2 regions of the Intrasporangium calvum DSM 43043 genome follow, and region 2 is predicted to be linked to the other one. Evidence: riboswitches for the same ligand, from Rfam matches in the RefSeq annotation. Region 2 holds a riboswitch; the other holds the start of a gene.
What was found. Region 2 has a riboswitch for cobalamin ahead of INTCA_RS04060 (energy-coupling factor ABC transporter permease). Riboswitches for the same ligand answer to the same signal wherever they lie in the genome.

Region 1 (11,185 bases), 1.4 Mb from region 2:
CGAGTCGGCCGACATCCTCACGAGCGACGAACAGACCGTCATCCTCCCCGACCTCGCCGCCGGCTGCTCCATGGCCGACATGGCCGCGATCGCCCAGGTCGAGGACGCCTGGGAGCAGCTCGAGGCCGCGGGCATCGCCCAGCGGACGATCCCGGTCACCTACATGAACTCCTCCGCCGCGATCAAGGCGTTCACCGGCCGGCACGGCGGCACCGTCTGCACGAGCTCCAACGCCCGCACCGCGCTCGAGTGGGCCTTCGACGAGGTCGGCGGGGTGGTGGGCGAGGGCAAGGTGCTCTTCCTGCCCGACCAGCACCTCGGGCGCAACACGGCAGTCCGCGAGCTGGGACTCTCGCTCGACGACTGCGTCGTGTGGGACCCGCACCGCCCCAACGGCGGCCTGACCCCGGAGCAGCTCGCCGGCGCGCGGATGATCCTCTGGCGGGGGCACTGCTCGGTGCACGGCCGGTTCACCGTCGACGCGGTCGAGACCGCCCGCCGCGAGATCCCCGGAGTCAAGGTCATCGTCCACCCTGAGTGCCAGTACGAGGTCGTGCAGCTCGCTGACGAGGTTGGCTCGACGGAGAAGATCATCCAGACCATCGCGGCCGCACCCGACGGCACCGCCTGGGTCGTCGGTACCGAGCTCAACCTCGTCAAGCGCCTCGCCGAGCAGTTCCCGGGCCAGCGGATCGCCTTCCTCGAGAAGAACGTCTGCTACTGCTCGACGATGAACCGCATCGACCTGCCGCACCTCGTCTGGGCTCTCGAGTCGCTCGTCGACCGCCGTGTCGTCAACCCGATCACCGTGGACCCGCAGGTCGCGGCGGATGCCCGGATCGCGCTCGACCGGATGCTCGCGCTGCCCGGCACGACCCACAAGGACTGAACGGGTGGCATCGGGGGCGCGACGACAGGACCGGGTCGCCGTGATCTCGGACGTGCACGGCAACGTCACGGCGCTCGAGGCCGTGCTGGCCGACATCGAGGCCCGGGGCATCACGCGGGTCCTCAACCTCGGCGACGTCGTCGGCAAGGGCCCACGCGGCTCGGAGGCCGTCAAGCTGAGCCGCGAGACCTGCGAGGTGACGGTCCGCGGCAACTGGGACACCTTCATCTCCCGGAATGCGGTGCAGCCGTTCGCGGGCGGCCAGTTCGCGCGTGACGAGCTGAGCGACGAGGACGTCCGCTGGCTGGCTGCGCTGCCCAACGCGCACGAGCTCGTCATGAGTGGCCAGCGGATCCGGCTCTTCCACGCCTCGCAGACGAGCGAGTTCGTCCGGGTCCGGGTGCGGCACACGCGCGAGGAGTTCCTCGGGATGTTCACGAACACCGACTTCACGGGCGACTTCCGGGCTGGCCCGTCGCCGGCCGGCACGACGCCGGACGTCGTCGGCTACGGCGACATCCACAGCACCTTCCTCGAAGCCGACGAGGGGCTGACCCTCTTCAACGCCGGAGCCGTCGGAAACCACCTCGACGCACCGACCGCGCCCTACGTGCTCCTCGAGGGGAAGCTCGGCTCCCTCGAGCCAGAGGGATTCTCGATCAGCTTCGTGAGGGTGCCGTACGACATCGAAGCGGAGATCGCGGTGGCTCGCGACGTCGGCATGCCGGACGTGGAGGCCTACGCCCTCGAGCTGCGCGAGGGCATCTACCGCGGGAACGGCACCCCGTCCTCCTGAGCCGACCAGCGCGATGCCGTATGCCGCTGAGCCGGCTCCCAGCGCGCAGCCGGCTCAGCTGACCTCCCGCCCCCCAGGCGAACGCCGCGGTCAGGCGCGGGCGGCGCCCACCCGGGCGAGGAAGATCGCCTCGGCCTCGCAGACCCGGGCGAACTCCTCGAGGTGGAGCGACTCGTTGGCGCCGTGTGCGCGGGTGTCGGGGTCCTCCACGCCCGTGACGATGATCGCCGCCTCGGGGAAGCGCGCCGCGAAGTCGGAGATGAAGGGGATCGAGCCGCCCACCCCCATGTCGACCGGCTCGACCCCCCAGGCGTCCCTGAAGGACGCCCGGGCCTGGTCGTGGAGCGGGCCGTTGGCGTCGGCGGCGAAGCCGGAACCGTGCTCCTCGAGCTCGACGGTGACCTTCGCGCCCCACGGCGCCTGGTCGAGCAGGTGCTGCTCGAGCAGCTCGAAGGCGGCGAGCGGGTCCTGGGTCGGTGCCAACCGCATCGACACCTTGGCGGCGGCCCGCGCTGCGAGGGTGTTCGAGGCCTTTGCCACCGAGGTGACGTCCATTCCGATCGTCGTGATGGACGGCTTGTTCCACAGGCGGCTGAGGATCGAGCCCGTGCCGATGAGCTCGACACCGTCGAGCAGCCCGGACTCGGCGCGGAACCGGGCCTCGTCGTAGTCGAGGTCGGCCGCCTCACCGACCTCCAGGCCCTGGACGGCGACGTCGCCCTCGTCGTCGTGGAGCGTGGCCAGCAGCTTGATCAGGGCGGTCAGGGCGTCGGGCGCCGCGCCGCCGAACATGCCCGAGTGCACCGAGTGGTCGAGCGTCTCGACGCGCACCACGACGCGGATGCCGCCGCGCAACGTGGTCGTGAGGGCCGGGGTGCCGACGGCCCAGTTGCCCGAGTCGGCAATGACGATGGCGTCGGCGGCGAGCCGGTCGCCGTGCCGCTCGAGGATCGTGCGCAGGGAGGGCGAACCCGACTCCTCCTCGCCCTCGACGAAGACGGTGACGCCGACGGGCAGGTTGCCGCGGTGGGCCCGGAGCGCCGCGATGTGGGCCAGGACCCCGGCCTTGTCGTCCGCGGCGCCGCGCCCGTAGAGACGGCCGTCGCGCTCGGTCGGCTCGAACGGGGCGCTGTCCCAGTCTGCGTCGTCCCCCGGCGGCTGGACGTCGTGGTGGGCGTAGAGCGTCACCGTCGGAGCGCCCTCGGGACCGTCGATGTGGCCGATGACAGCCGGACGCCCACCTTCCGTGACCACCTCGACCTCGAGCCCCTCGGCTCGCAGCAGCTCCGCGACGGCTTCGGCGCTGCGGGCCACCTCGGCCTGGTCGAAGCTGGCCGCCGAGACGCTCGGGATGCGCACGAGCGCCTCGAGGTCCGCCCGGAGCTGCGGCATGAGCGTCGCGACCCGGTCGCGCACGGCTTGGATCTGGTCTGCAGTGAGCACGTCGTCAGTCACGGTCCGACCCTATCGACCCCATCAGAGATCACGGCGGCCGGTCGTACCCGCCCGAGCCTGTTTCAATGTGGGGGTGCGCCTGACCCGCGATGCCGTGCGGCGGGCTCTCGACGCGGTCCCGCGTGAGGGCTTCCTCCCGGCGTCCGCCCGGACCGCTGCCGGTCGGGACGCCCCCATCCCGATCGGGCACGGACAGACCAACTCCCAGCCCCGGACGGTCGAGACGATGCTGCGGCTCCTCGACGTCCAGCCCGGGCAGCGGGTCCTCGACGTGGGGTCGGGCTCGGGGTGGACCACCGCTCTCCTCGCCCACCTCACCGGCCCGGACGGATGGGTCCGGGGCGTCGAGCTCGTCCCCGAGCTCGCCCAGTGGGGCGCGGAGAACCTCGCCGCGACCAGCCTGACCTGGGCTTCCATCTCACCCGTCGTCGACGACGTCCTCGGCGATCCCGAGCACGGGCCCTACGACCGGATCCTCGTCTCCGCCAACGCGCGTTCACTGCCGGACGAGCTCGTCGAGCAGCTGGCCGACGGCGGGCGCATGGTCATCCCCGTGAACAGCCGGATGGTCGTGGTCGAGCGCCGGGGAGGCGAGGCCCGCACCAGCGAGCACGGGGCCTACCGCTTCGTCCCGCTGCGCTGAGGCGGGGAGAGGCTGGACGGAGCACGCCCGCCGAGCACCTAGAGTTGTCCTCGTGTTCGGACGCAAGAAGACCGTGAACGAAGCGCTCACCCCGCAGGACGCGTCGCCGCGCCCCGGCGCGAAGAACCGGCCGACGCCGAAGCGGCGCGACCAGGAGGCCGCCAACAAGCGTCCGCTCATCATCACCGACCGCAAGGCCGCCCGGTCCAAGGACAAGGTGGCCCGCCGAGAGGCGATGGCCAAGCAACGGGCCGGCATGCTCTCCGGTGACGACCGCTACCTCCCGGTGCGCGACAAGGGCCCGCGTCGCCGCTTCATCCGCGACTCCGTGGACGCGCGCTGGAACATCGGCGAGTTCATCCTGCCGGTCATGCTCCTCGTCCTGCTCATCAGCTTCGTCGGTTCCGACTGGGCGACCATGCTCGTCTTCGTCCTCGTCTACGGGCTCATATTGGTGGCGATCATCGATGCGGTGATCATGTGGCTGCGCACGAAGAAGAAGGTCGTCGCGAAGTTCGGGCAGGCCGAGAAGGGTGACGCGTTCTACGCGGTCATGCGGGCCTTCCAGATGCGCCGCACCCGGATGCCGAAGCCGGCGGTCGACCGCGGGCAGCATCCCTCCTGAGTCCTGCCCACGAGGTCCTCGTATGCCGCTGGGCTGGCTCCTCGCCGACCTGACCTGAGATCGACGCCGGCTGCCGTCGTCTCTCGAGGGCGTCGTCTCGCCAGCCCTCCTCCTCAGACCTCCGCGTCGGTCCTGCCAGCACCAGAGCCGCGGTCACGCGACCGGTCGACGAGGTCCGCGAACCCGAGCGGCATCCGCGTCACGGCGTAGGTCGCGAAGTACAGCTTCACCACCGTGCCGTCCGGGTGCCGGACGACCTCGAGCACCTCGCCCCGCTCGCGCCCGGCGACGGCGCGGAAGCGGTCCGGGGCCTCCGCCGCGAACCGGGTCTCCGACAACGTGTCGTCCGTGAGGCGCGACCACAGCTCGCCGTCGCGGACGAAGAAGATGAGGGGCGACCCCTCGGACCACCACTGGCCCAGCAGCTCGGCAAGGTCCGGCCGGGGTGGCTCCGGCGACCAGACGGGCTCGATCGACGGTTCCACGTCGATGACGGCCTCGATGAGGTCAGCGGCGAGCGCGAGCGGCTCGGCACCCGAGGTGACGTTGGCGAAGACGACCGCGCCGACCTGCTCCCGCCGCCGGACCCGGAGCCCGGTGAGGTAGCCGGGCATGGCGCCGCCGTGCCCGACGAACACCCGGTCTCCGCGCCGGGCCATCCCGAAGCCCAGGCCGTAGGCGCCGGTCCAGCCGTCGACGTCGGTCATGATGAGCGGTCGGCACATCTCCTCGACCGTCTCGGGGCGCACGACGCGGTCATCGGGGTCGGCGAGGTAGGCGGCATACGCCGCCAGGTCCGCGACCGTGGACCAGAGTCCTCCGAGCGGCGCGGTGGCATTGAGGCTGAAGAGGGGCTCCTCCTTGGCGCTGCCCGCGTAGGGGTCGATCTGGTAGCCCCTCGCCCGGTCCTCCGCAGGTGTGAGGCCCGTCCTCGTCATTCCGAGGGGCTCGAGGATCCGCTCGCGGACGACCTGCTCCCACGGCCGGCCGGTGACCCGCTCCACCACCTGCCCGAGCAGGCCGTACGCGAGGTTCGAGTAGTGGAAGGCGTGGTGCGCCGGAAGAACCTGCTCGGCCACCTCGGCTCCGGCGAGGAACGCCTCGCGCTCAGGTGCGCTCAGGCTCTCCCAGATGTTCCCGATCGGCTCGCGCTGCAGCCCCGACGCGTGCGCCATCATCTGACGCAGCCGGACCGTGGCGTGCTTGGTGCCCGGCAGGTGGTCGGCGAGCGTGTCATCGAGCGTGAGGAGTCCCTCGTCCCGGAGGGCCATGACCGCCAGGGCGGTGAACGTCTTGGTCACCGAGCCGATGAGGAACGGTGTCGAGTCGCCGGCCGGCACCGCGGCATGGTCGCCGTCGCCGAGAACAGCCGACCCGACATGGCCGGACCAGACGAGCCGCCCCTCGCGGACCACCCCTGCGCTCACGACCGGCGAGCGCCAGCGCCGCTGCGCCGCGCTGACCCGGGTGATCAGGTCGCGCTGGAGCGAAGGCGACAGCGAGGAGCCGGCTGGAGACCCCGCGGCGCCGGCCGGGGTCCGGCGCACGTCCTGCTGGGTCACTCGGGCCCTCGGAGACTCATCGGCCCGTACACGACGGCTTCACCGTGGCGCAGCGTCACCGACTCCACCCCGGCCGCGAGCAGGTCACGCCAGGACTCGCCGAGGTAGTTCTCCGCGTCGCTCTGCGTCGGAAAGCCGCGGGTGGCGAGGGCCGGGTCCGCCATCGTCTCGCCGTGGGAATCGAAGTACAGCCACGTCCAGTCCGAGCTCATCCCGTCACCCTAGACGGTCCAACGCAGCGATCGCGGGGGGCTTTGGGCGCACGAACGATCTCGTGACGATGCCGTCCTGCCGCGAGGACCGACTGTCGCCAAGGTCACCCCTGACCCGGTCCGCGCCGTTTGACGCGCATCGGCTCCGTCTGCCACAGTTCGACTTACCGATGGGCAATGGGGCAAGCCGGTGAGACTCCGGCGCTGACCCGCAACCGTGACCCCGGCCGCCGACGACCTCGGCACCGGGACCAGCCGGAAAACCCGTGTCCATCCGGCTCCCCATCAGTCTGTCGTGGAAAGCGGACCGGAGACACCAGGCCAAAGGACACACCTCCGACCTCGGTGCCCCACCGCAAGGAGGTCAACGTGTCCTTTGCCCATCGCGTCCCCGTGCGGGTCGCCCTCGCCGCGCTGCTCGCTGCAGCCATCAGCATCCTCTCGCTCGCCCCCGCCCACGCTGCCGCCTACCGGTTCTGGGGCTTCTACCAGCTGGCCGACGGGAAGTGGGCCTTCGCCCAGAAGGGTCCCGACCAGATCGTCCCCGAGGACGGCTCGGTCGACGGCTGGCGCTTCGCCGTCGCAGACATGAACGACACCCGCTTCCCACGGGCCACTCTGACGTTCGACCAGGTCTGTGGCTCGACGGCGGCCGAGACCGGCAAGAAGCGCGTCGGCCTCGTCATCGACTTCGGTCGTCCGGCCGATGCCGCGGACGGCGCCACTCCCCCGGAGCCGCAGGCGATCTGCGCCGTCGTCGACTCGACGGCGACGAGCACTGACGTCCTGGCCGCCGCCGGGGACCTCCGCGTCGAGAACGGTCTCGTGTGCGCGGTCGCGGGCTACCCGGCCACGGACTGTGGCGGCGAGGTGAAGGAGCTGAGCGCCGAGGCGAAGGCGGCCGACACCCCCGTCCAGATCTCGGCCCCGTCCACTGCACCGACCACGTCTGCCGCCCCCTCGGCCGCGGCGACCGCAGCCAGCGCACCCGCGGTGGAGACGTCGAGCGGAACGAGCACAGCGGCATACGTCATCGCTGCCCTGGCCCTGTTGGCGCTGCTCATCTTCGTCGTCGCGCGGTCGCGCGCCGCCAACCGCCGGGACGCCTGAGCGCCTCCCGCATGAGCGCCCGTGAGCGGCTCCAGCACCCTGCAGCCTGGTGGCTGTGGGGGCTGGGGCTCGCGACGGCTGCGTCACGGACGACCAACCCGGTCGTCCTCCTCCTCGTCATCGGCGTCTGCGTCTTGATGGTGGTCGAGCGGCGCGACCCCTCGACCCCCAACCCGCTCGTCGCCTTCCTCGTCATCGGGGCAGCGGTCGTGACCTTCCGCGTCCTCATGACCGTCGTGCTCGGCAACGGGATCCGAGGGGAGACCGTGCTGGTCACGCTGCCGCGGATCCCGCTGCCGGAGTGGGCGGCGAGCATCCGGATCGGTGGTCCGGTCTCCCTGGAGAGTCTCCTCTTCGCCGCCTACGACGCCCTCCGGCTCGCGGCCATCCTCGCGTGCATCGGCGCAGCCAACGCCCTCGCGAGCCCCCGCCGGCTCCTGCGCTACCTTCCCGCGACCCTCTACGACGTCGGCACCGCCGTCGTCGTCGGCCTGACGTTCGCACCGCAGCTGCTCGCAGACGCGCGCACGGTCCGCTCCGCCCGGGCCCTGCGGGGGCACGACGGTCGGGGCCTCCGCGAGCTGGCCCGGCTCACCGTCCCCGTCCTCGAGACCGCCTTCGAGCGGTCGCTGGGCCTCGCCGCGTCCATGGAGTCACGGGGCTACGGCCGCGCGGTCCGCACGACGCCCGGCGGGCGACGCGCTGCCTCCGCCCTCGCCCTCTTCGGCGCGCTCGGGGTCCTCGCGGGCCTCTACGGCCTCCTCGACAGCTCCGTCGGCGGGGCCCTCGGGCTCCCGCTCCTGCTCGTCGGTCTGCTCGTGGCCGGCGCGAGCCTCGTCGTGGGCGCGTCCCGGGACGGCCGGTCAGGGCACCGCCGCGACCGTTGGACGTCGACCGAGTCCCTCACGGTCGCCTGCGGGGCGGTGGCGGGGGGCGTCCTGGTCGCGGCGGCAGCGGGCGCCTGGGCGGGCATCGTCCCGACTCAGCGCGCCGAGCCGCCTGCGGTCCCCCTCCTCGCCGTGCTGGCCGTGCTCGTCGCGGCGCTCCCGGCGTGGTTCACGCCCCGACCTCGGAGGGTCGCATGATCACGTTCGACCACGTGACCGTCCACTATGCCGACGCCCCCGCCCCGAGCCTGCGCGACGTGACGCTGCGCATCCCTGAAGGTGAGCTCGTGCTCGTCGTCGGCCCCACCGGCAGCGGCAAGTCGACCCTGCTGCGCACCATCAACGGCCTGGTCCCCCACTTCAGCGGGGGCACCCTCACCGGCAGCGTCGTCGTCGAGGGCCACCCCACCTCCACGCACCGGCCCCGCGACCTGGCGACCGTCGTCGGACTCGTCGAGCAGAACCCCGCCTCGACGTTCGTCACCGACGTCGTCGAGGACGAGATCGCCTATGGCATGGAGACGATGGGCCTCGACCCCGCGACGATCCGTCGGCGGGTCGAGGAGACGCTCGACCTCTTCGGACTGACCTCCCTGCGCAACCGTCCGCTGACGGCGCTCTCCGGCGGGCAGCAGCAGCGGGCCGCCATCGCCGCCGTCTTCGCCGCCGGACCCCGCATCCTCGTGCTGGACGAGCCGACCTCGGCGCTCGACCCCGTCGCCGCCGAGGAGGTTCTCGCCTCGTTGCACCGCATCGTGCACGACCTGGGCGTGACCGTCGTCCTCGCCGAGCACCGCCTCGAGCGGGTCGTCCACCACGCCGACCGCGTCATCCTCATCGACGAGGGGCGCACCTCCGACCTGCTCGACCCGGCGGTGGCGATGGCCGACTCACCGATCCACCCACCGCTCGTGGCGCTGTCCCGGCTGGCCGAGTGGTCACCCACTCCCCTCTCGATCCGGGACGCCCGACGCCGCGCGGGCGGCCTCCGCGAGCGGCTCGCCGAGCTGGCCCCGCTGGGCGCACTGGGCGCACTGAGCGCACCGACCAGGCCGGGCTCGGACACGGTTCGGACGACCCGAGCCCGGATCCTCCGCGGGGGCCGGCCCGTCATCGACGACCTCACCCTCTCCCTCGCCTCCGGGACCGTGACCGCCCTCATGGGACGCAACGGCGCAGGCAAGTCGACCCTGCTGGGAGCCTTGGCCGGACAGCTGCCCCTCGCCCGCGGGTCCGCCCGGATCGGCACCGAGAGCGGCTGGACGGACCCTGCCGCCCTGCCGGCCCGGCGCCGCGTCGCCCTCGTGGGGCTCGTGCCCCAGCAGCCGGAGCTGCTGCTCTATGCAGAGTCCGTGGCCACCGAGTGCGCCGCCGCCGATGACGACTTCGGGGTCGAGCCCGGGACGACCCGCAGGATCCTCGACCGGATCTCTGGTGGGCTCGACCCGGACCGGCACCCACGTGACCTTTCCGAGGGCCAGCGACTCGAGCTCGCACTGGCCGTCATCCTCGCCGGCTCCCCGAAGGTCCTGCTCCTCGACGAGCCGACGCGAGGACTCGACTACGGGGCCAAGCAACGACTCAGCGCCGCCCTCCGTGAGCTCGCCGCGGCCGGGACGACGGTGCTGCTCGCCACCCATGACGTCGAGCTCGCGGCCGAGGTCGCCGACCGGGTGGTGATCCTCGCCGACGGGGAGGTCGTCACCGACGGTGGGGTCCGGGAGGTGCTCTCCTCCTCCCCCGCCTTCGCCCCGCAGGTGACCAAGGTGCTCCTGCCCCAGACCTGGCTCACCGTGGATGAGGTGGCGGCGGCGTTGGGACGGTCGGCATGACCGTCATTCCGTTCGGTCGACCGGCGGCGGCCGCCCTGACGCTCGTGGCCGGCATCGGCGTCATCGCCTTCGTCTGGCCGTTCTTCGCCTCCCCGGAGTTCGTGCGCAGCCACGGGAACGACACTCCGTGGCTCTTCGCGGGGATCCTCGCCCTCCTGACGTTGGTGGCCCTGGCCGAGGTCACCGCAGGGCGGCTCGACGCGAAGACGATCGCCGTGCTCGGGGTCACCGCGGCCGCCGGCGGCGCGATGCGGGTCCTCAGCGCCGGCACGGCGGGCCTCGAGCCGATGTTCTTCGTCGTCATCGTCGCGGGTCGGGTCCTCGGCCCGGGAGTCGGCTTCGTGTCCGGCGCCCTCGCCCTGCTGACGGGCGCCCTGCTCACGGGAGGCGTCGGACCGTGGCTGCCGTTCCAGATGATCTGCGCCGGCGGGGTCGGGCTGGGCGCGGGCCTCCTCCGCGGCCGGCCCGGTGCCCGCTCCGAGCGCTGGGTCCTGTCCGGGTACGCGTTGCTCACCGGCCTCGTCTACGGGCTCTTCATGAACCTGTGGTTCTGGCCCTTCCTCGGGGCCAACGCCCCGACCGGCATGGGCTTCGTGCCCGGGGCGTCGGTGGCCGACAACCTCGGTCACTACGGCGTGTTCTACCTCGCGACGTCGCTCGGGTGGGACCTTCCGCGTGGCGTCCTCAACGCCGTGCTCGTGGTCGTCGCCGGACCGGCCCTGCTCCGGGTCTTCCGCCGTGCGGCCCGCCGCGCTGCGTTCGGCTCGCCGGTCATCTTCGACGCACCCTCCCCCAGCACGATGCGATCCGCGCCGCCCGACGTCCGGCCCGGCGAGCCCGGCAGCGCGCCGACCCGACCCGACCCCACACGCCGATGACGACGAGAGCCGCGACCACCACCTTGGTCACCGGACCCGTGCGCAGCGGGAAGAGCCGACACGCCGAGGACCTCGTCGCCCTCCATCAGGACGTCCTGTACGTCGCGACCGGCCGTCCGTCGGATCAGGACGACTCCGCCTGGGCCGAACGGGTGCGCGCCCACCAGCGGCGTCGTCCCGACAGCTGGCGCACCCTCGAGACGGTCGACCTCGACGCCGCATTGGCTGGCGCGTCGGGTCCGGTGCTGATCGACTGCCTCGGCACGTGGCTGACGGGACAGGTGGACCTCGTGGGC
Region 2 (11,052 bases):
GTGATCGAGGTCATCGGTGTCGCTGCAGAGGGTCTGGTGTCCCTCACACCTGAGGCGCGTGCCGTGCTCGACGACGCCGAGGTGGTGCTCGGTGGTGCCCGGCACCTGGCGATGCTCGAGCCTCGGCCCGGACGCGAGCGCATCCCCTGGCCGTCACCGCTCCGCGCCAACCTGCCCGCCGTCCTGGCCATGGTCGCGGGCCGTCGGGTGGTCGTGCTGGCCAGCGGTGACCCGCTCGTGTCGGGCGTCGGCAGCACCCTCGTCGACCTCCTCGGCGCCGACGCCGTCACGATCCGTCCCGCGGTGTCCTCGGTCTCGCTGGCTCGTGCCGAGATGCGCTGCGGCGCAGAGGAGTCCGAGGTCGTCACCCTCGTCGGGCGCCACTTCGACGGGCTGCGCCGCCATCTGTCACCCGCGGCGAGGCTCATCACGCTCACGCACGGTGAGGACTCGCCCAGCCGCATCGCTGCGCTGCTCGCCGAGGAGGGCTACGCCGCCAGCCGCCTCACCGTGCTGGGCGACCTCGGGACCCCGACGCAGTCGCGCACCGATGGCATCGCGGGCTCCTGGGAGCACGGCGCCGCTCCACGTCTGCACCTCGTGTGCATCGAGTGCGTCCCCGATCCCGGATCCGTTGCCCGCTCCCTGGCTCCGGGCCTCGACGACAGCACCTTCGACCACGACGGGCAGCTGACGAAGCGGATCATCCGTGCGGCCGCGCTCGCCCATCTCGCGCCGCAGCCCGGCGACGTCATGTGGGACCTCGGTGCCGGCGCCGGGTCGGTGGGCATCGAGTTCGCCCGCCAGCATCCCCGGATCCGCGTCTACGCAGTCGAGCGGGACCAGCTGCGCGCCAAGCGGATCCGCACCAACGCCGACCGACTCGGAGTCCCGACGCTCGAAGTGGTCGTCGCGAGCGCCGCCGATGCCACCGGCATCCTCCCGGCACCGGACGCGATCTTCATCGGTGGGGGAGCGAACGGCTCCCTGATCCGCTCGGCGTGGTGCGTGCTCCGGCCCGGGGGCCGGCTGGTCGTCCACGGGGTCACCGTCGAGACCGAGATGACGATCCTGGCCGCCCACCGGCTGCACGGGGGCGTGGTGAGCCGGATCGCCGTCGAGGACCTCGAGCCGATCGGCTCGTTCACCGGGTGGAAGCCGTCCCGGACCATCACCCAGTGGGCCGCGACGAAGCCGCGCCCGCACCCGATCTCGACCTCGGAGCCGGAGACCACGTGACCGTCCACTTCATCGGCGCCGGACCGGGCGCCGCCGACCTGCTCACCCTGCGCGCCGTCCGGATCCTGTCCGAGTCCGCGGTCTGTCTCTATGCCGGGACGTACATCGGCGGCGAGGTGCTCGCGCACTGCCCCGACGGGGCCACGCTGGTCGACACGGCGAACCTCCACCTCGACGAGATCGTCGCGCACTGCGTCGCCGCGCACGAGCGTGGTGTGGACGTCGCTCGTCTCTGCTCGGGGGACCCGTCGCTCTACTCCGCGGTCGCCGAGCAGACCCGCCGACTCGACCGGGCCGGCGTCCCGTGGGACGTCACGCCGGGGGTGCCGGCCTATGCCGCTGCGGCCGCCCTCGTCGGGCGCGAGCTCACCGTGCCGGAGGTCGCCCAGACCGTCGTGCTCACCCGCGCCCAGCGGGACTCGACGAAGATGCCGGACACCGAGTCGCTCGCCCACTTCGCCCGGTCCCGAGCGACCCTGGTGCTCCACCTCGCCATCCGGCGGGCCCGCGAGCTCGCCGCGTCCCTCGTCGACGACTACGGCGCGGACTGCCCCGTCGTCGTCGTGGCCAACGCCGAGCAGCCCGACCAGCAGATCCTCCGCGGGACCCTCTCGGACATCGGAGCCCAGGTGGAGGCTGCGGACCTCCGGCAGGCTGCCGTCATCATCGTCGGGTGGGCCTTGGCCGCAACGGAGTTCGCGGACTCTCACCTCTACGGGACGCGGGTCCGGCCACCGCTCGCGTGACGGCCCAGCGGGGTGACGTGCCATACTCGCCGAACCCAACTGTGCCAGCGCACGGAACCCGGTGAGAGTCCGGGACGGTCGCGCCACTGTGACCGGTCGCACCTGCGGCCGGGAGTCAGATACGAGCCTGGCACGGCTGTTCCAGTGGACGCGTCATCCAGGAGTGAACTGTGCACATCGCTGAAGGTTTCCTGCCGCCCTTGCACGCGGCGGGATGGACCCTGGCCGCAGCCCCCTTCGTCATCCACGGCGGCCGTGCCGTCGCCAGAGAGCGGCGGGAACGCCCCGAGACGACGCTGCTGCTCGGCGCCGCCGGAGCGTTCACGTTCCTCCTCTCGGCGATCAAGCTGCCCTCGATCACCGGGTCGTCCAGCCACCCGACCGGCGTGGGACTCGGCGCGGTCCTCTTCCGTCCGCCGGTGATGGCCTTCCTGTCCACCGTGGTGCTCCTCTTCCAGGCGCTGCTCCTCGCCCACGGCGGCCTCACCACCCTCGGCGCCAACGTCTTCTCCATGGGCGTCGCCGGTCCCTGGACGGCCTACCTCGTCTGGTGCACCGTACGCCGCGTCAACCACACGGCCGCCGTCTTCGCCGCCGTGGCGCTCGCCGACCTCGCGACGTATGCGGTCACCGCGACGCAGCTCGCCCTGGCGTTCCCGGACCCGGCGACCGGCTTCTCAGGGGCCATGGCCAAGTTCCTCGGCGTCTTCGCCGTGACCCAGGTCCCGCTCGCCGTCGTCGAGGGCCTGCTCGCGGTGCTCGTGCTGCGTCTGCTCGGCGACATCGCCCGGCCGGAGCTCGAACGGCTCGACATGCTGCCGGCTGCCGTCACCCGCGCGACTGAGGCGCCCCGATGAGCCGCCGCGCCGTGAACGGTCTCCTCGTCCTGGCGATCGTCGCCGTCGTCGGGCTGGCCCTCGTCCTCGGAGCTCAGCGCGGCGAGAGCGGCGCGGACGCATATCCGGGGTCGGACTCGCAGGCCATGGATCTCATCGAGTCGGCCCATCCCGCCTACGAGGCGTGGTTCGAGCCGCTCTTCCGGCCGGAGTCGAGCCAGGTCGAGTCGGGCCTCTTCGCCCTCCAGGCGGGGCTCGGCGGGATCACCCTCGGCTACGTCGTCGGTCGGATCCACGAGCGCCGTCGGCGCCGCGCCGGCGAGCCGGCCGCCACCCCCAGCGACTCAGCCGTCTCCGGCAGATCCGACTCCTCCGCGGACCGCGGATGAGCACGGGGTTCGCTCTGGATGATGCGGCCTGGGCCTCACCGTGGCGGAGACGCGCCGTCGGGGAGAAGGTGCTCCTCGCCGGTGGGCTCGTCGGGGTGGGGATCAGCCTGCCGGTCTGGCCCGGCTCGGTCCTGGCCGCTGCCGCGGCCCTCGCGATCCTGCTCGGCCCGGCGCAGGTCTCGCCGCGGGTCCTGGCCCGCAGCGTGGCCGCACCGCTGGCGTTCATCGTCGTGGGGTCGCTCTCGGTCCTCGTGAGCCTCCGGTGGGACGGGGGGCCAGGGGTCGCCGTCACCGAGGAGACGAGGCGGTCGGCCCTGTCCGTGCTCGGGCACGGGACCGCCGGCACGCTGGGTGTCCTCGTGATCGCCGCGACGACGCCGATGGCGGACCTGCTGGGCGCCCTCCGCCGGCTGCGGGTGCCCGATGCCTGCATCGACGTCGCGGGTCTGGTCTACCGGCTGGTCCTGGTCCTCCTCGCCACGGTCGTCCAGATGGGCGAGGCCCAGGCCGCCCGCCTCGGCTACCGGGACCGCCGCACCACCCTGCGCAGCTCGGCGGCCCTCGGTGCGGGACTCCTGGTCCGGTCGTGGGACCGGGCTCGGCGCCTCGAGGAAGGCCTTGCCGGGCGTGGCTACACCGGCAGCCTGCCCTCCCTCGACCCTCCTCGCCGGACCTCGCTGCCCTTCGTGGCGACGAGCCTGGTGGCGCTCGGTGCGATCACCACGGCGGCGCTGACGATGGGAGGGTCCTGAGGTGGGTCACCTGAGCCTCGCAGCCCGCGCTGTCACCGTCTCCTACGGCGGACGGACGGTCCTGTGCGCTGCCTCCCTCGACGTGCGACCCGGGTCGCGGCTGGCGCTCCTCGGGGCCAACGGCTCCGGCAAGACGACGCTCCTCCGGGTGCTCTCCGGTGCGCTGCGACCGGACGCCGGCCAGGTTCGTGTCGGCCCGGATGCCTTGCGGCACAGCAGAGCCGGCCTGACGGCCCATCGTCAGCAGGTGCAGCTCGTCCTCCAGGACCCCGACGACCAGCTCTTCGCGGCCGACGTGGCCCGTGACGTCTCCTTCGGACCGCTCAACCTCCGCCTCGCCGAGGATGAGGTCCGGTCCCGGGTCGACGAGGCGCTCGAGGTGCTCGGCCTGCGCGAGCTGGCCGAGCGCCCGACCCACCAGCTGTCCTTCGGGCAGCGCAAGCGCGTCGCCATCGCCGGGGCGGTCGCGATGCGGCCCTGCCTCCTGCTCCTCGACGAGCCGACCGCCGGGCTCGACGCCACGGGCGCCGACGAGATGCTCACGGCCCTGCACCGCCTGGAGGAGTGGGGGACCACCGTCCTGCTCTCGACCCACGACGTCGACTTCGCGCTGGCCTGGGCCACCGAGGTCGCCGTCGTCGAGGCCGGTCGCGTGCTCCAGGGCGATCCGGGCGCCCTCCTGGGTGACACCGGGCTGCTGGCCCGCGCCCGGTTGCGCCGGCCCTGGGTGCTCGAGCTCGCCGACCGCCTGGACGTCTCCCGGGGTGGTGCCCCGAGCCCGCGAGACCTCGAGTCCCTCGTCGCAGCCCTCACCGACTTCCGGGTTTGAGGTGGACGCGCCGGCACATCCTCGGCCCGTCCACCTCAAACCAGTGCGGCTGCTCGGTCCAGCAGGTCACTCCGCGATGACGACCACGAGGTTGCGCGGTCCGTGGACGCCTTCGACCCGGTTCAGCTCGATGTCGCTCGTCGCGCTCGGCCCGCTGATCCACGTGAGCGGCTGCGCAGCCCCGACCTCTGGCCGGAGCCGCGCCACGGCGTCGGGCACGTCTGGGACGACCTGGTCCGCGCCGATGACGCAGACGTGGGTGTCCGGCACGAGGGTGAGCTCGCGCCGGCCCTGGTCGGGGCCGTGGTCGAGGATGATCGTGCCGGTCACGGCGATCCCGACCTTGGCCGCGGTGACGACCGCGTCAACCGCGTCGAGCTGGGCGTGGCTGGTCGCCTCCACCTCGGGCAGTACGGTGACCGCCGCGTCCAGGCCCGCCGTCCAGGCCGGGTCCAGACCACTCGGCACGACGACCGAGCGGCAGCCCAGCCGGGCCAGGGCGTCGGCGACGGTGGCGGGCACGTCAGCGGTCGCCACCCGGATCACGGTCGCCCGGTAGTCCGCCACCCGCTCGGCGAACAGCTCCAGGGCGCCGGCGTCACTCAGGTCGTGCATCGTCCGGGCCGGCGCGACAGGACGCTGGCCCACTGGGGTCGTCACGTCGGCGACCGCACCTCGTACCCGCTGGAGGATCTCCTCTCGCGCGCTCATCGTCCGTCTCCCTTCCCCCGCTCGCGGGCCCACCACTGCCGGAACGACTCCTTCGGCGGGGACGGCACGTCACGGGCATTGGTCCAGGCCCCGAGGCCGGGGATCGAGCGCAGCGGCTTGCCGCCGGTGAGACGTCCCGCCGTCGTCGCGGCTCGCTGGGCCACAGCGAGGCGCTTCGGGTCGGAGAGCACCCACGCCGCAGCCTTCATCGCCGCGGACTCCGGGGTGTTGCCGGCATTCTTCACCACCGTGCCGCGGAGCTCGACGAGCAGCTCCGGGATGTTGATCCGCACCGGGCAGGCGTCGAAGCAGGCCCCGCACAGGCTGGACGCGTACGGCAGCGACTTGTCGATGTCGCTCGCGGTCCCGCGCAGCTGCGGGTTGAGCACCGCGCCGATCGGTCCGGGGTAGACCGAGCCGTAGGCGTGCCCACCGGTGCGCTCGTAGACCGGGCACACGTTGAGGCAGGCCGAGCAGCGGATGCACCGGAGGGCCTGTCGCCCGAGCCGGTCGCCGAGGACGTGGCTGCGGCCGTTGTCGAGCAGGACGACGTGGACCTCCTGCGGTCCGTCGCCCTCGTGGACGCCGCTCCACATCGTCGTGTACGGGTTCATCCGCTCGCCGGTGCTCGACCGGGGGAGCAGCTGGAGCATCGGCCCGAGGTCCTCCCAGGTCGGCAGCACCTTCTCGATGCCGACGACGGAGATGAGGGTCTCGGGCAGGGTGAGGCACATCCGCCCGTTGCCCTCGGACTCGACGACGACGAGCGTCCCGGTGTCGGCGATGGCGAAGTTGGCTCCGGAGATGCCGACCTTGGCGCGCAGGAACTTCTCCCGCAGGTGCAGTCGCGCGGCCTCCGCGAGCCGGGGTGGGTCGTCGGTGAGGTCCGCGGGGGCGGGCCGGCCGACCTGTCCCATCTCGCGGAGGAAGATCTCGCGGATCTCGCTGCGGTTGCGGTGGATCGCGGGGACGAGGATGTGGCTGGGCCGGTCGTGGCCGAGCTGGACGATGAGCTCCGCGAGGTCGGTCTCCCAGGCGTTGATGCCGGCCGCCTCGAGAGCCTCGTTGAGCTCGATCTCCTGGGTCACCATCGACTTGACCTTGACGACCTCGTCGACGTGCTTGGACTGGACGATGTCGAGGACGATCCGGTTGGCCTCCTGCGCATCTCGCGCCCAGTGGACGACGGCGCCGTTGGCGGTGAGGCTCGACTCGAGCTGCTCGAGGTAGTCGCCGAGGTGGGTCAGTGCCTCGTCCTTGAGGTCGGCTCCGGCGACCCGCAGGGCCTCCCAGTCGTCGATCTCGCGGACGACGTTGCCGCGCTTGGTGCGGATCGTGTGCGTGGCGTGGCGCAGGTTCTTGCGTTGCTGCGCGTTGGCCAGCTCCGCCCGGGCCGCCTTGGGGAACTTCGGCATCCCGACGAAGGTCGGCGAGGTCTCCTGCAGGGGGGCGTATGCCGCTGGGCTCGCTCCCACGGGCCCGCTCGGTTGGGTCGTCATGCCGGGTCTCCTTCGGTCGAGGCGAGGATCTCGGCCAGGTGCATGGTGCGCACGCCGGACCGCTGCCGGCCGAGGATCCCGCCGATGTGGGAGAGGCACGAGTTGTCGCCGGCGACGACGACCTCGGCGCCCGTGTCCTGGACGTTGCGGGCCTTGTCGGAGCCCATCGCGATGGAGACGTCCGGGTTCTTGACCGCGAAGGTCCCGCCGAAGCCGCAGCACTCCTCCGCACCGGGGAGCTCGACGAGGTCGATCCCGCGGACGGCCCGCAGCAGCTGGAGCGGACGGTCCCCGACCCGGATCATCCGCAGCGAGTGGCAGGTCGGGTGGTAGGTGACCCGGTGCGGGAAGTACGCGCCGACGTCGGTGACCCCGAGGACGTCGACGAGGAACTCCGACAGCTCGTAGACCTTGGGAGCGACCTCGTCGACCCGGCTCATCAGCGTCTCGTCGCCCTCGGCGATCATCCGGTGCTGCTCGCGCACGGACCCGACGCACGACCCGGACGGTGCGACGACGGCGTCGTAGTCCCCGAACACGTCGACGAACCGGCGGACGAGCGGAAGGGCGTCAGCGGCATACCCCGTGTTGGTGAACATCTGCCCGCAGCACGTCTGCTCCGTCGGGAACTCCACCCGGCACCCGAGGCGCTCGAGGAGCCGGACCGTGGCCTTCGGTGTCTCGGGCCACATCGTGTCGTTGAAGCACGTCGCGAAGAGGGCGATGCGCAGGTCCGATGCGGGTGTCGGCGCGGTCATGGCAGCATCCAGGCGAGGACCGAGGACTGGAGCCCGACGAGGAGGCACACGACCAGGATGAGGCCGATGCTCCACGGCACCACCTTGCGGAAGATGTCGGACTCGCGCCCGAGCAGGCCGACCGCGGTCGCGGCGATGGTGAGGTTCTGCGGGCTGATCATCTTGCCGACCACGCCGCCGGACGTGTTGGCGGCGACGAGCAGCGTCGGGTCGATGCCGATGTTCTGGGCAGCCGTCTGCTGGAGCGTGGCGAACAGCGCGTTGGCGCTCGTGTCCGAGCCGGTGACGGCCGTGCCGATCCAGCCGAGGAGCGGGCTGAGGAACGCGAAGGCCGCGCCGGCCCCGGCGATCCACGTGCCGATGGTGATCGTCTGGCCGGACAGGTTCATCACGTAGGCCAGCGCGAGGACGGAGGCAACGGTGAGGAAGGCGAAGCGCATCTTGTGGGCGGTGGCGGCGAACTCCTTGCCCCAGCCGCTGAGGCCGACGCCGTAGACGAACGCGACGATGAGCGAGCAGATCAGCAGCATGGTGCCGGGGGAGCTCAGCCAGGGGAACGTGTAGGTCGCGGCGGCGCTCGGCTTGCCGGAGTGGGTCAGGACCTCGCCGGCGAGCCCGGGCCAGGGGACCTTGACGTCGGTTCCGCCGAGCCACTCCTTGACGGCGGGGATGAGCTTGGCGATCGCGAAGACGACGATGACGAGCAGGTAGGGGAAGAGCGCCATCGTGATCCGACCCGCATTCAGCGACCGGGCCCGGGCGTCCAGCTCGGCCATCGAGGCGTGGTGGTCGTCGACGGCGAGCGGCTCGGCGGCGTGGCCCCCGGCGGATCCGGACCGGGAGGCGGCGGGGGCGCCGGCCCCGACCAGGGCGAGGTCGCGCTCGCGCTCGACCTGGAGCGAGTCGAGCGCCTCCTCGCGGCCCTGCGGCTGCCAGAAGCGCAGGAAGACGACCGCTGCTGCGAGGGCGCCGAGGGAGGCGATGATGTCGGTGAGCTCCACGGACAGGTAGGTGGCGGAGAACCACTGGAACACCGCGAAGGCCAGCCCGACGACGACCGCGACCGGCCAGACCTGCCGCACACCGCGCCGCCCGTCAGCCATGAGGACGAGGAGGAGCGGGACGAAGAGGGCGATGACGGGGGTCTGGTGGCCGACGTAGGCGCCGATCTCGGTGTAGGGGATCTTCGTCAGGGTGCCCGCCGTGATGATCGGGGTGCCGATCGCGCCGAACGCGACGGGCGCGGTGTTGGCGAGCAGGACGATGGCGGCCGCGCGCAGCGGCGAGAACCCGACGGCCATCAGCATGACGCCGGTGATGGCGACCGGGGCGCCGAAGCCCGCGAGCGCCTCGAGCAGGCCACCGAAGCAGAAGGCGATGATGATCGCCTGGATCCGCGGGTCGTCCGAGATGAGGTGGAAGGTCGCCCGCAGGTCCTCGAAGTGGCCGGAGCGGACCGTGACCTGGTAGAGCACGATCGCGGTGAAGACGATCCACATGATGGGGAACAGCCCGAAGGCCGCGCCCTCGGTCGCGGCGAGGGCGGCCAGGCCGACGGGCATCTCGAAGAAGAGCCAGGCGACGATGATCGCGACCGCGACGGCGGACAGGCCGGCCCAGTGCGCCTTCCAGCGCAGGACCCCGAGCGTGAGGAAGACCGTCAGCAGGGGCAGGAGCGCGATGAGGGCCGACGCCGTGAGGCTGTCTGCGACCGGGGCGATGTCGGGTTGGTAAGCGGTGGGCAACAGGGCTGCGGCGGTCACAGGTCCTCCGATGTGCACGACGGTGGGCGGGAGCCAGTGGTCAGACCACTGAGATGCGGTTGAAAGTAGGCCCCTCTCGGCGATGCTGTCAAGAGGTCAGACCACTCTCTTCCGGTAGGTGTACCCCGGGTGGCATGCTTCTCCCGTGCCAGTCGACGCGCCCGCCCACGAGCAGCCGGGGGCCGGCCCCCAGGCGTTCGAGAAGGTCCTGCACTGGGTCGACGAGCGGATCCTCACCGGTGAGCTGGAGGTCGGTGCCCACCTCCCGCCCGAGCGCGAGCTGGCGCGGCTGCTCGAGGTGAGCCGGGCAGCCGTCCGCGAGGCGGTCCGGACCCTTCAGGCCCAAGGGGTCGTGCGGTCCGCGGTCGGGACCGGGGCGACGGCCGGCACGACCATCACGTCCGTCTCGGCCCATGCGCTGACCCGCCTGCTCCGGCTGCACGTGGCCCTCGCGAACTTCCCCCTGCCTGACGTCGTCGAGGTGCGGATCAGCTTGGAGCGGTTGAGCGCTCGCCTCGCCGCCAAGCATGCGTCGGCCGACCAGCTGGACGAGCTGCAGCGGCAGGTCGACGCGATGCGCGAGCCCGGGATCACCCGTGAGCGGTTCAACGACGTCGACACCGCCTTCCACGTGGGCATCGCCGCGGCCGCCGGCAACCTGCTGGCCGCGGACATGACGGTCGCGATCCGCGAGTCGATGCGGCTGCCGATCCTCGACCGCTTCCGTCGTCTCGACGCCTGGGAGGACGTCGTTCAGGTCTTGCGGCGCGACCACGAGGCGATCTATGCCGCGATCGTGGACGGCCGCGCCGACGACGCCGAGCAGGCCGTCGAGGCGCACATCCGCTCCGCGTGGCAGACCCTCACCGCGGCCGACCCCATCTGAGGCTTCCCGCCTCCCTATGCTGAGGCGCATGAGCGCCCTCGAAGGGACCGGGCACGGCCACCACGACGACGAGCACGACCACGACCACGAGCACGACCACGAGCACGACCACGACCACGAGCACGAGCATGGGACCGGACCGCTCGCCTGGTTCCGGGAGGTGTTTCGTCCACACAGCCACGACTCTGCGGACTCGGTCGACCCGGCCCTCGAGTCGAGTGCCCAGGGCATCCGGGCGGTCAAGATCAGTCTCGTGGCCCTGCTCGCGACGGCCCTGGCGCAGGCCGTGGTCGTCGTCGTCACGGGTTCGGTGGCGCTCTTCGCGGACACGGTCCACAACTTCTCCGATGCGCTGACCGCGGTGCCTCTGTGGATCGCGTTCGTCCTGGCCCGCCGGCCGGCCAACCGCAGCTACACGTACGGCTACGGTCGGGCCGAGGACCTGGCCGGGGTGTTCATCGTCGCGATGATCGCGCTCTCGGCGGTCCTGGCCGGGTGGGAGTCGGTCCGGCGGCTCGTCGACCCGCAGCCGCTCACCTATCCGTGGGTGGTCGTCGTCGCGGGCCTGATCGGTTTCGCGGGCAACGAGCTCGTCGCGCTCTACCGCATCCGGGTCGGTCGGCAGATCGGGTCGGCCGCCCTCG

Region 1: it holds a riboswitch for cobalamin, as region 2 does, so the genes downstream of both, INTCA_RS10185 (SCO2322 family protein) here and INTCA_RS04060 (energy-coupling factor ABC transporter permease) in region 2, are expected to answer to the same signal.

The regions. Positions count from the first base shown of each region.
Region 1 covers NC_014830.1:2,244,387-2,255,571, forward strand. The annotation lists gene nadA (quinolinate synthase NadA) at 1-889, shown strand, start outside; gene INTCA_RS10155 (metallophosphoesterase family protein) at 894-1,685, shown strand; gene INTCA_RS10160 (dipeptidase) at 1,776-3,140, opposite strand; gene INTCA_RS10165 (protein-L-isoaspartate O-methyltransferase family protein) at 3,208-3,783, shown strand; gene INTCA_RS10170 (DUF3043 domain-containing protein) at 3,836-4,408, shown strand; gene INTCA_RS10175 (serine hydrolase domain-containing protein) at 4,522-5,970, opposite strand; gene INTCA_RS10180 (hypothetical protein) at 5,967-6,182, opposite strand; cobalamin riboswitch at 6,308-6,456, shown strand; gene INTCA_RS10185 (SCO2322 family protein) at 6,552-7,292, shown strand; gene INTCA_RS10190 (energy-coupling factor transporter transmembrane component T) at 7,304-8,377, shown strand; gene INTCA_RS10195 (ABC transporter ATP-binding protein) at 8,374-10,011, shown strand; gene INTCA_RS10200 (ECF transporter S component) at 10,008-10,889, shown strand; gene INTCA_RS10205 (bifunctional adenosylcobinamide kinase/adenosylcobinamide-phosphate guanylyltransferase) at 10,886-11,185, shown strand, end outside.
Region 2 covers NC_014830.1:881,548-892,599, forward strand. The annotation lists gene INTCA_RS04050 (bifunctional cobalt-precorrin-7 (C(5))-methyltransferase/cobalt-precorrin-6B (C(15))-methyltransferase) at 1-1,239, shown strand; gene cobM (precorrin-4 C(11)-methyltransferase) at 1,236-1,985, shown strand; cobalamin riboswitch at 1,979-2,130, shown strand; gene INTCA_RS04060 (energy-coupling factor ABC transporter permease) at 2,156-2,842, shown strand; gene INTCA_RS04065 (energy-coupling factor ABC transporter substrate-binding protein) at 2,839-3,210, shown strand; gene cbiQ (cobalt ECF transporter T component CbiQ) at 3,207-3,962, shown strand; gene INTCA_RS04075 (energy-coupling factor ABC transporter ATP-binding protein) at 3,964-4,791, shown strand; gene INTCA_RS04080 (LutC/YkgG family protein) at 4,858-5,502, opposite strand; gene INTCA_RS04085 (LutB/LldF family L-lactate oxidation iron-sulfur protein) at 5,499-7,001, opposite strand; gene INTCA_RS04090 ((Fe-S)-binding protein) at 6,998-7,759, opposite strand; gene INTCA_RS04095 (L-lactate permease) at 7,756-9,522, opposite strand; gene INTCA_RS04100 (FadR/GntR family transcriptional regulator) at 9,668-10,408, shown strand; gene INTCA_RS04105 (cation diffusion facilitator family transporter) at 10,437-11,052, shown strand, end outside.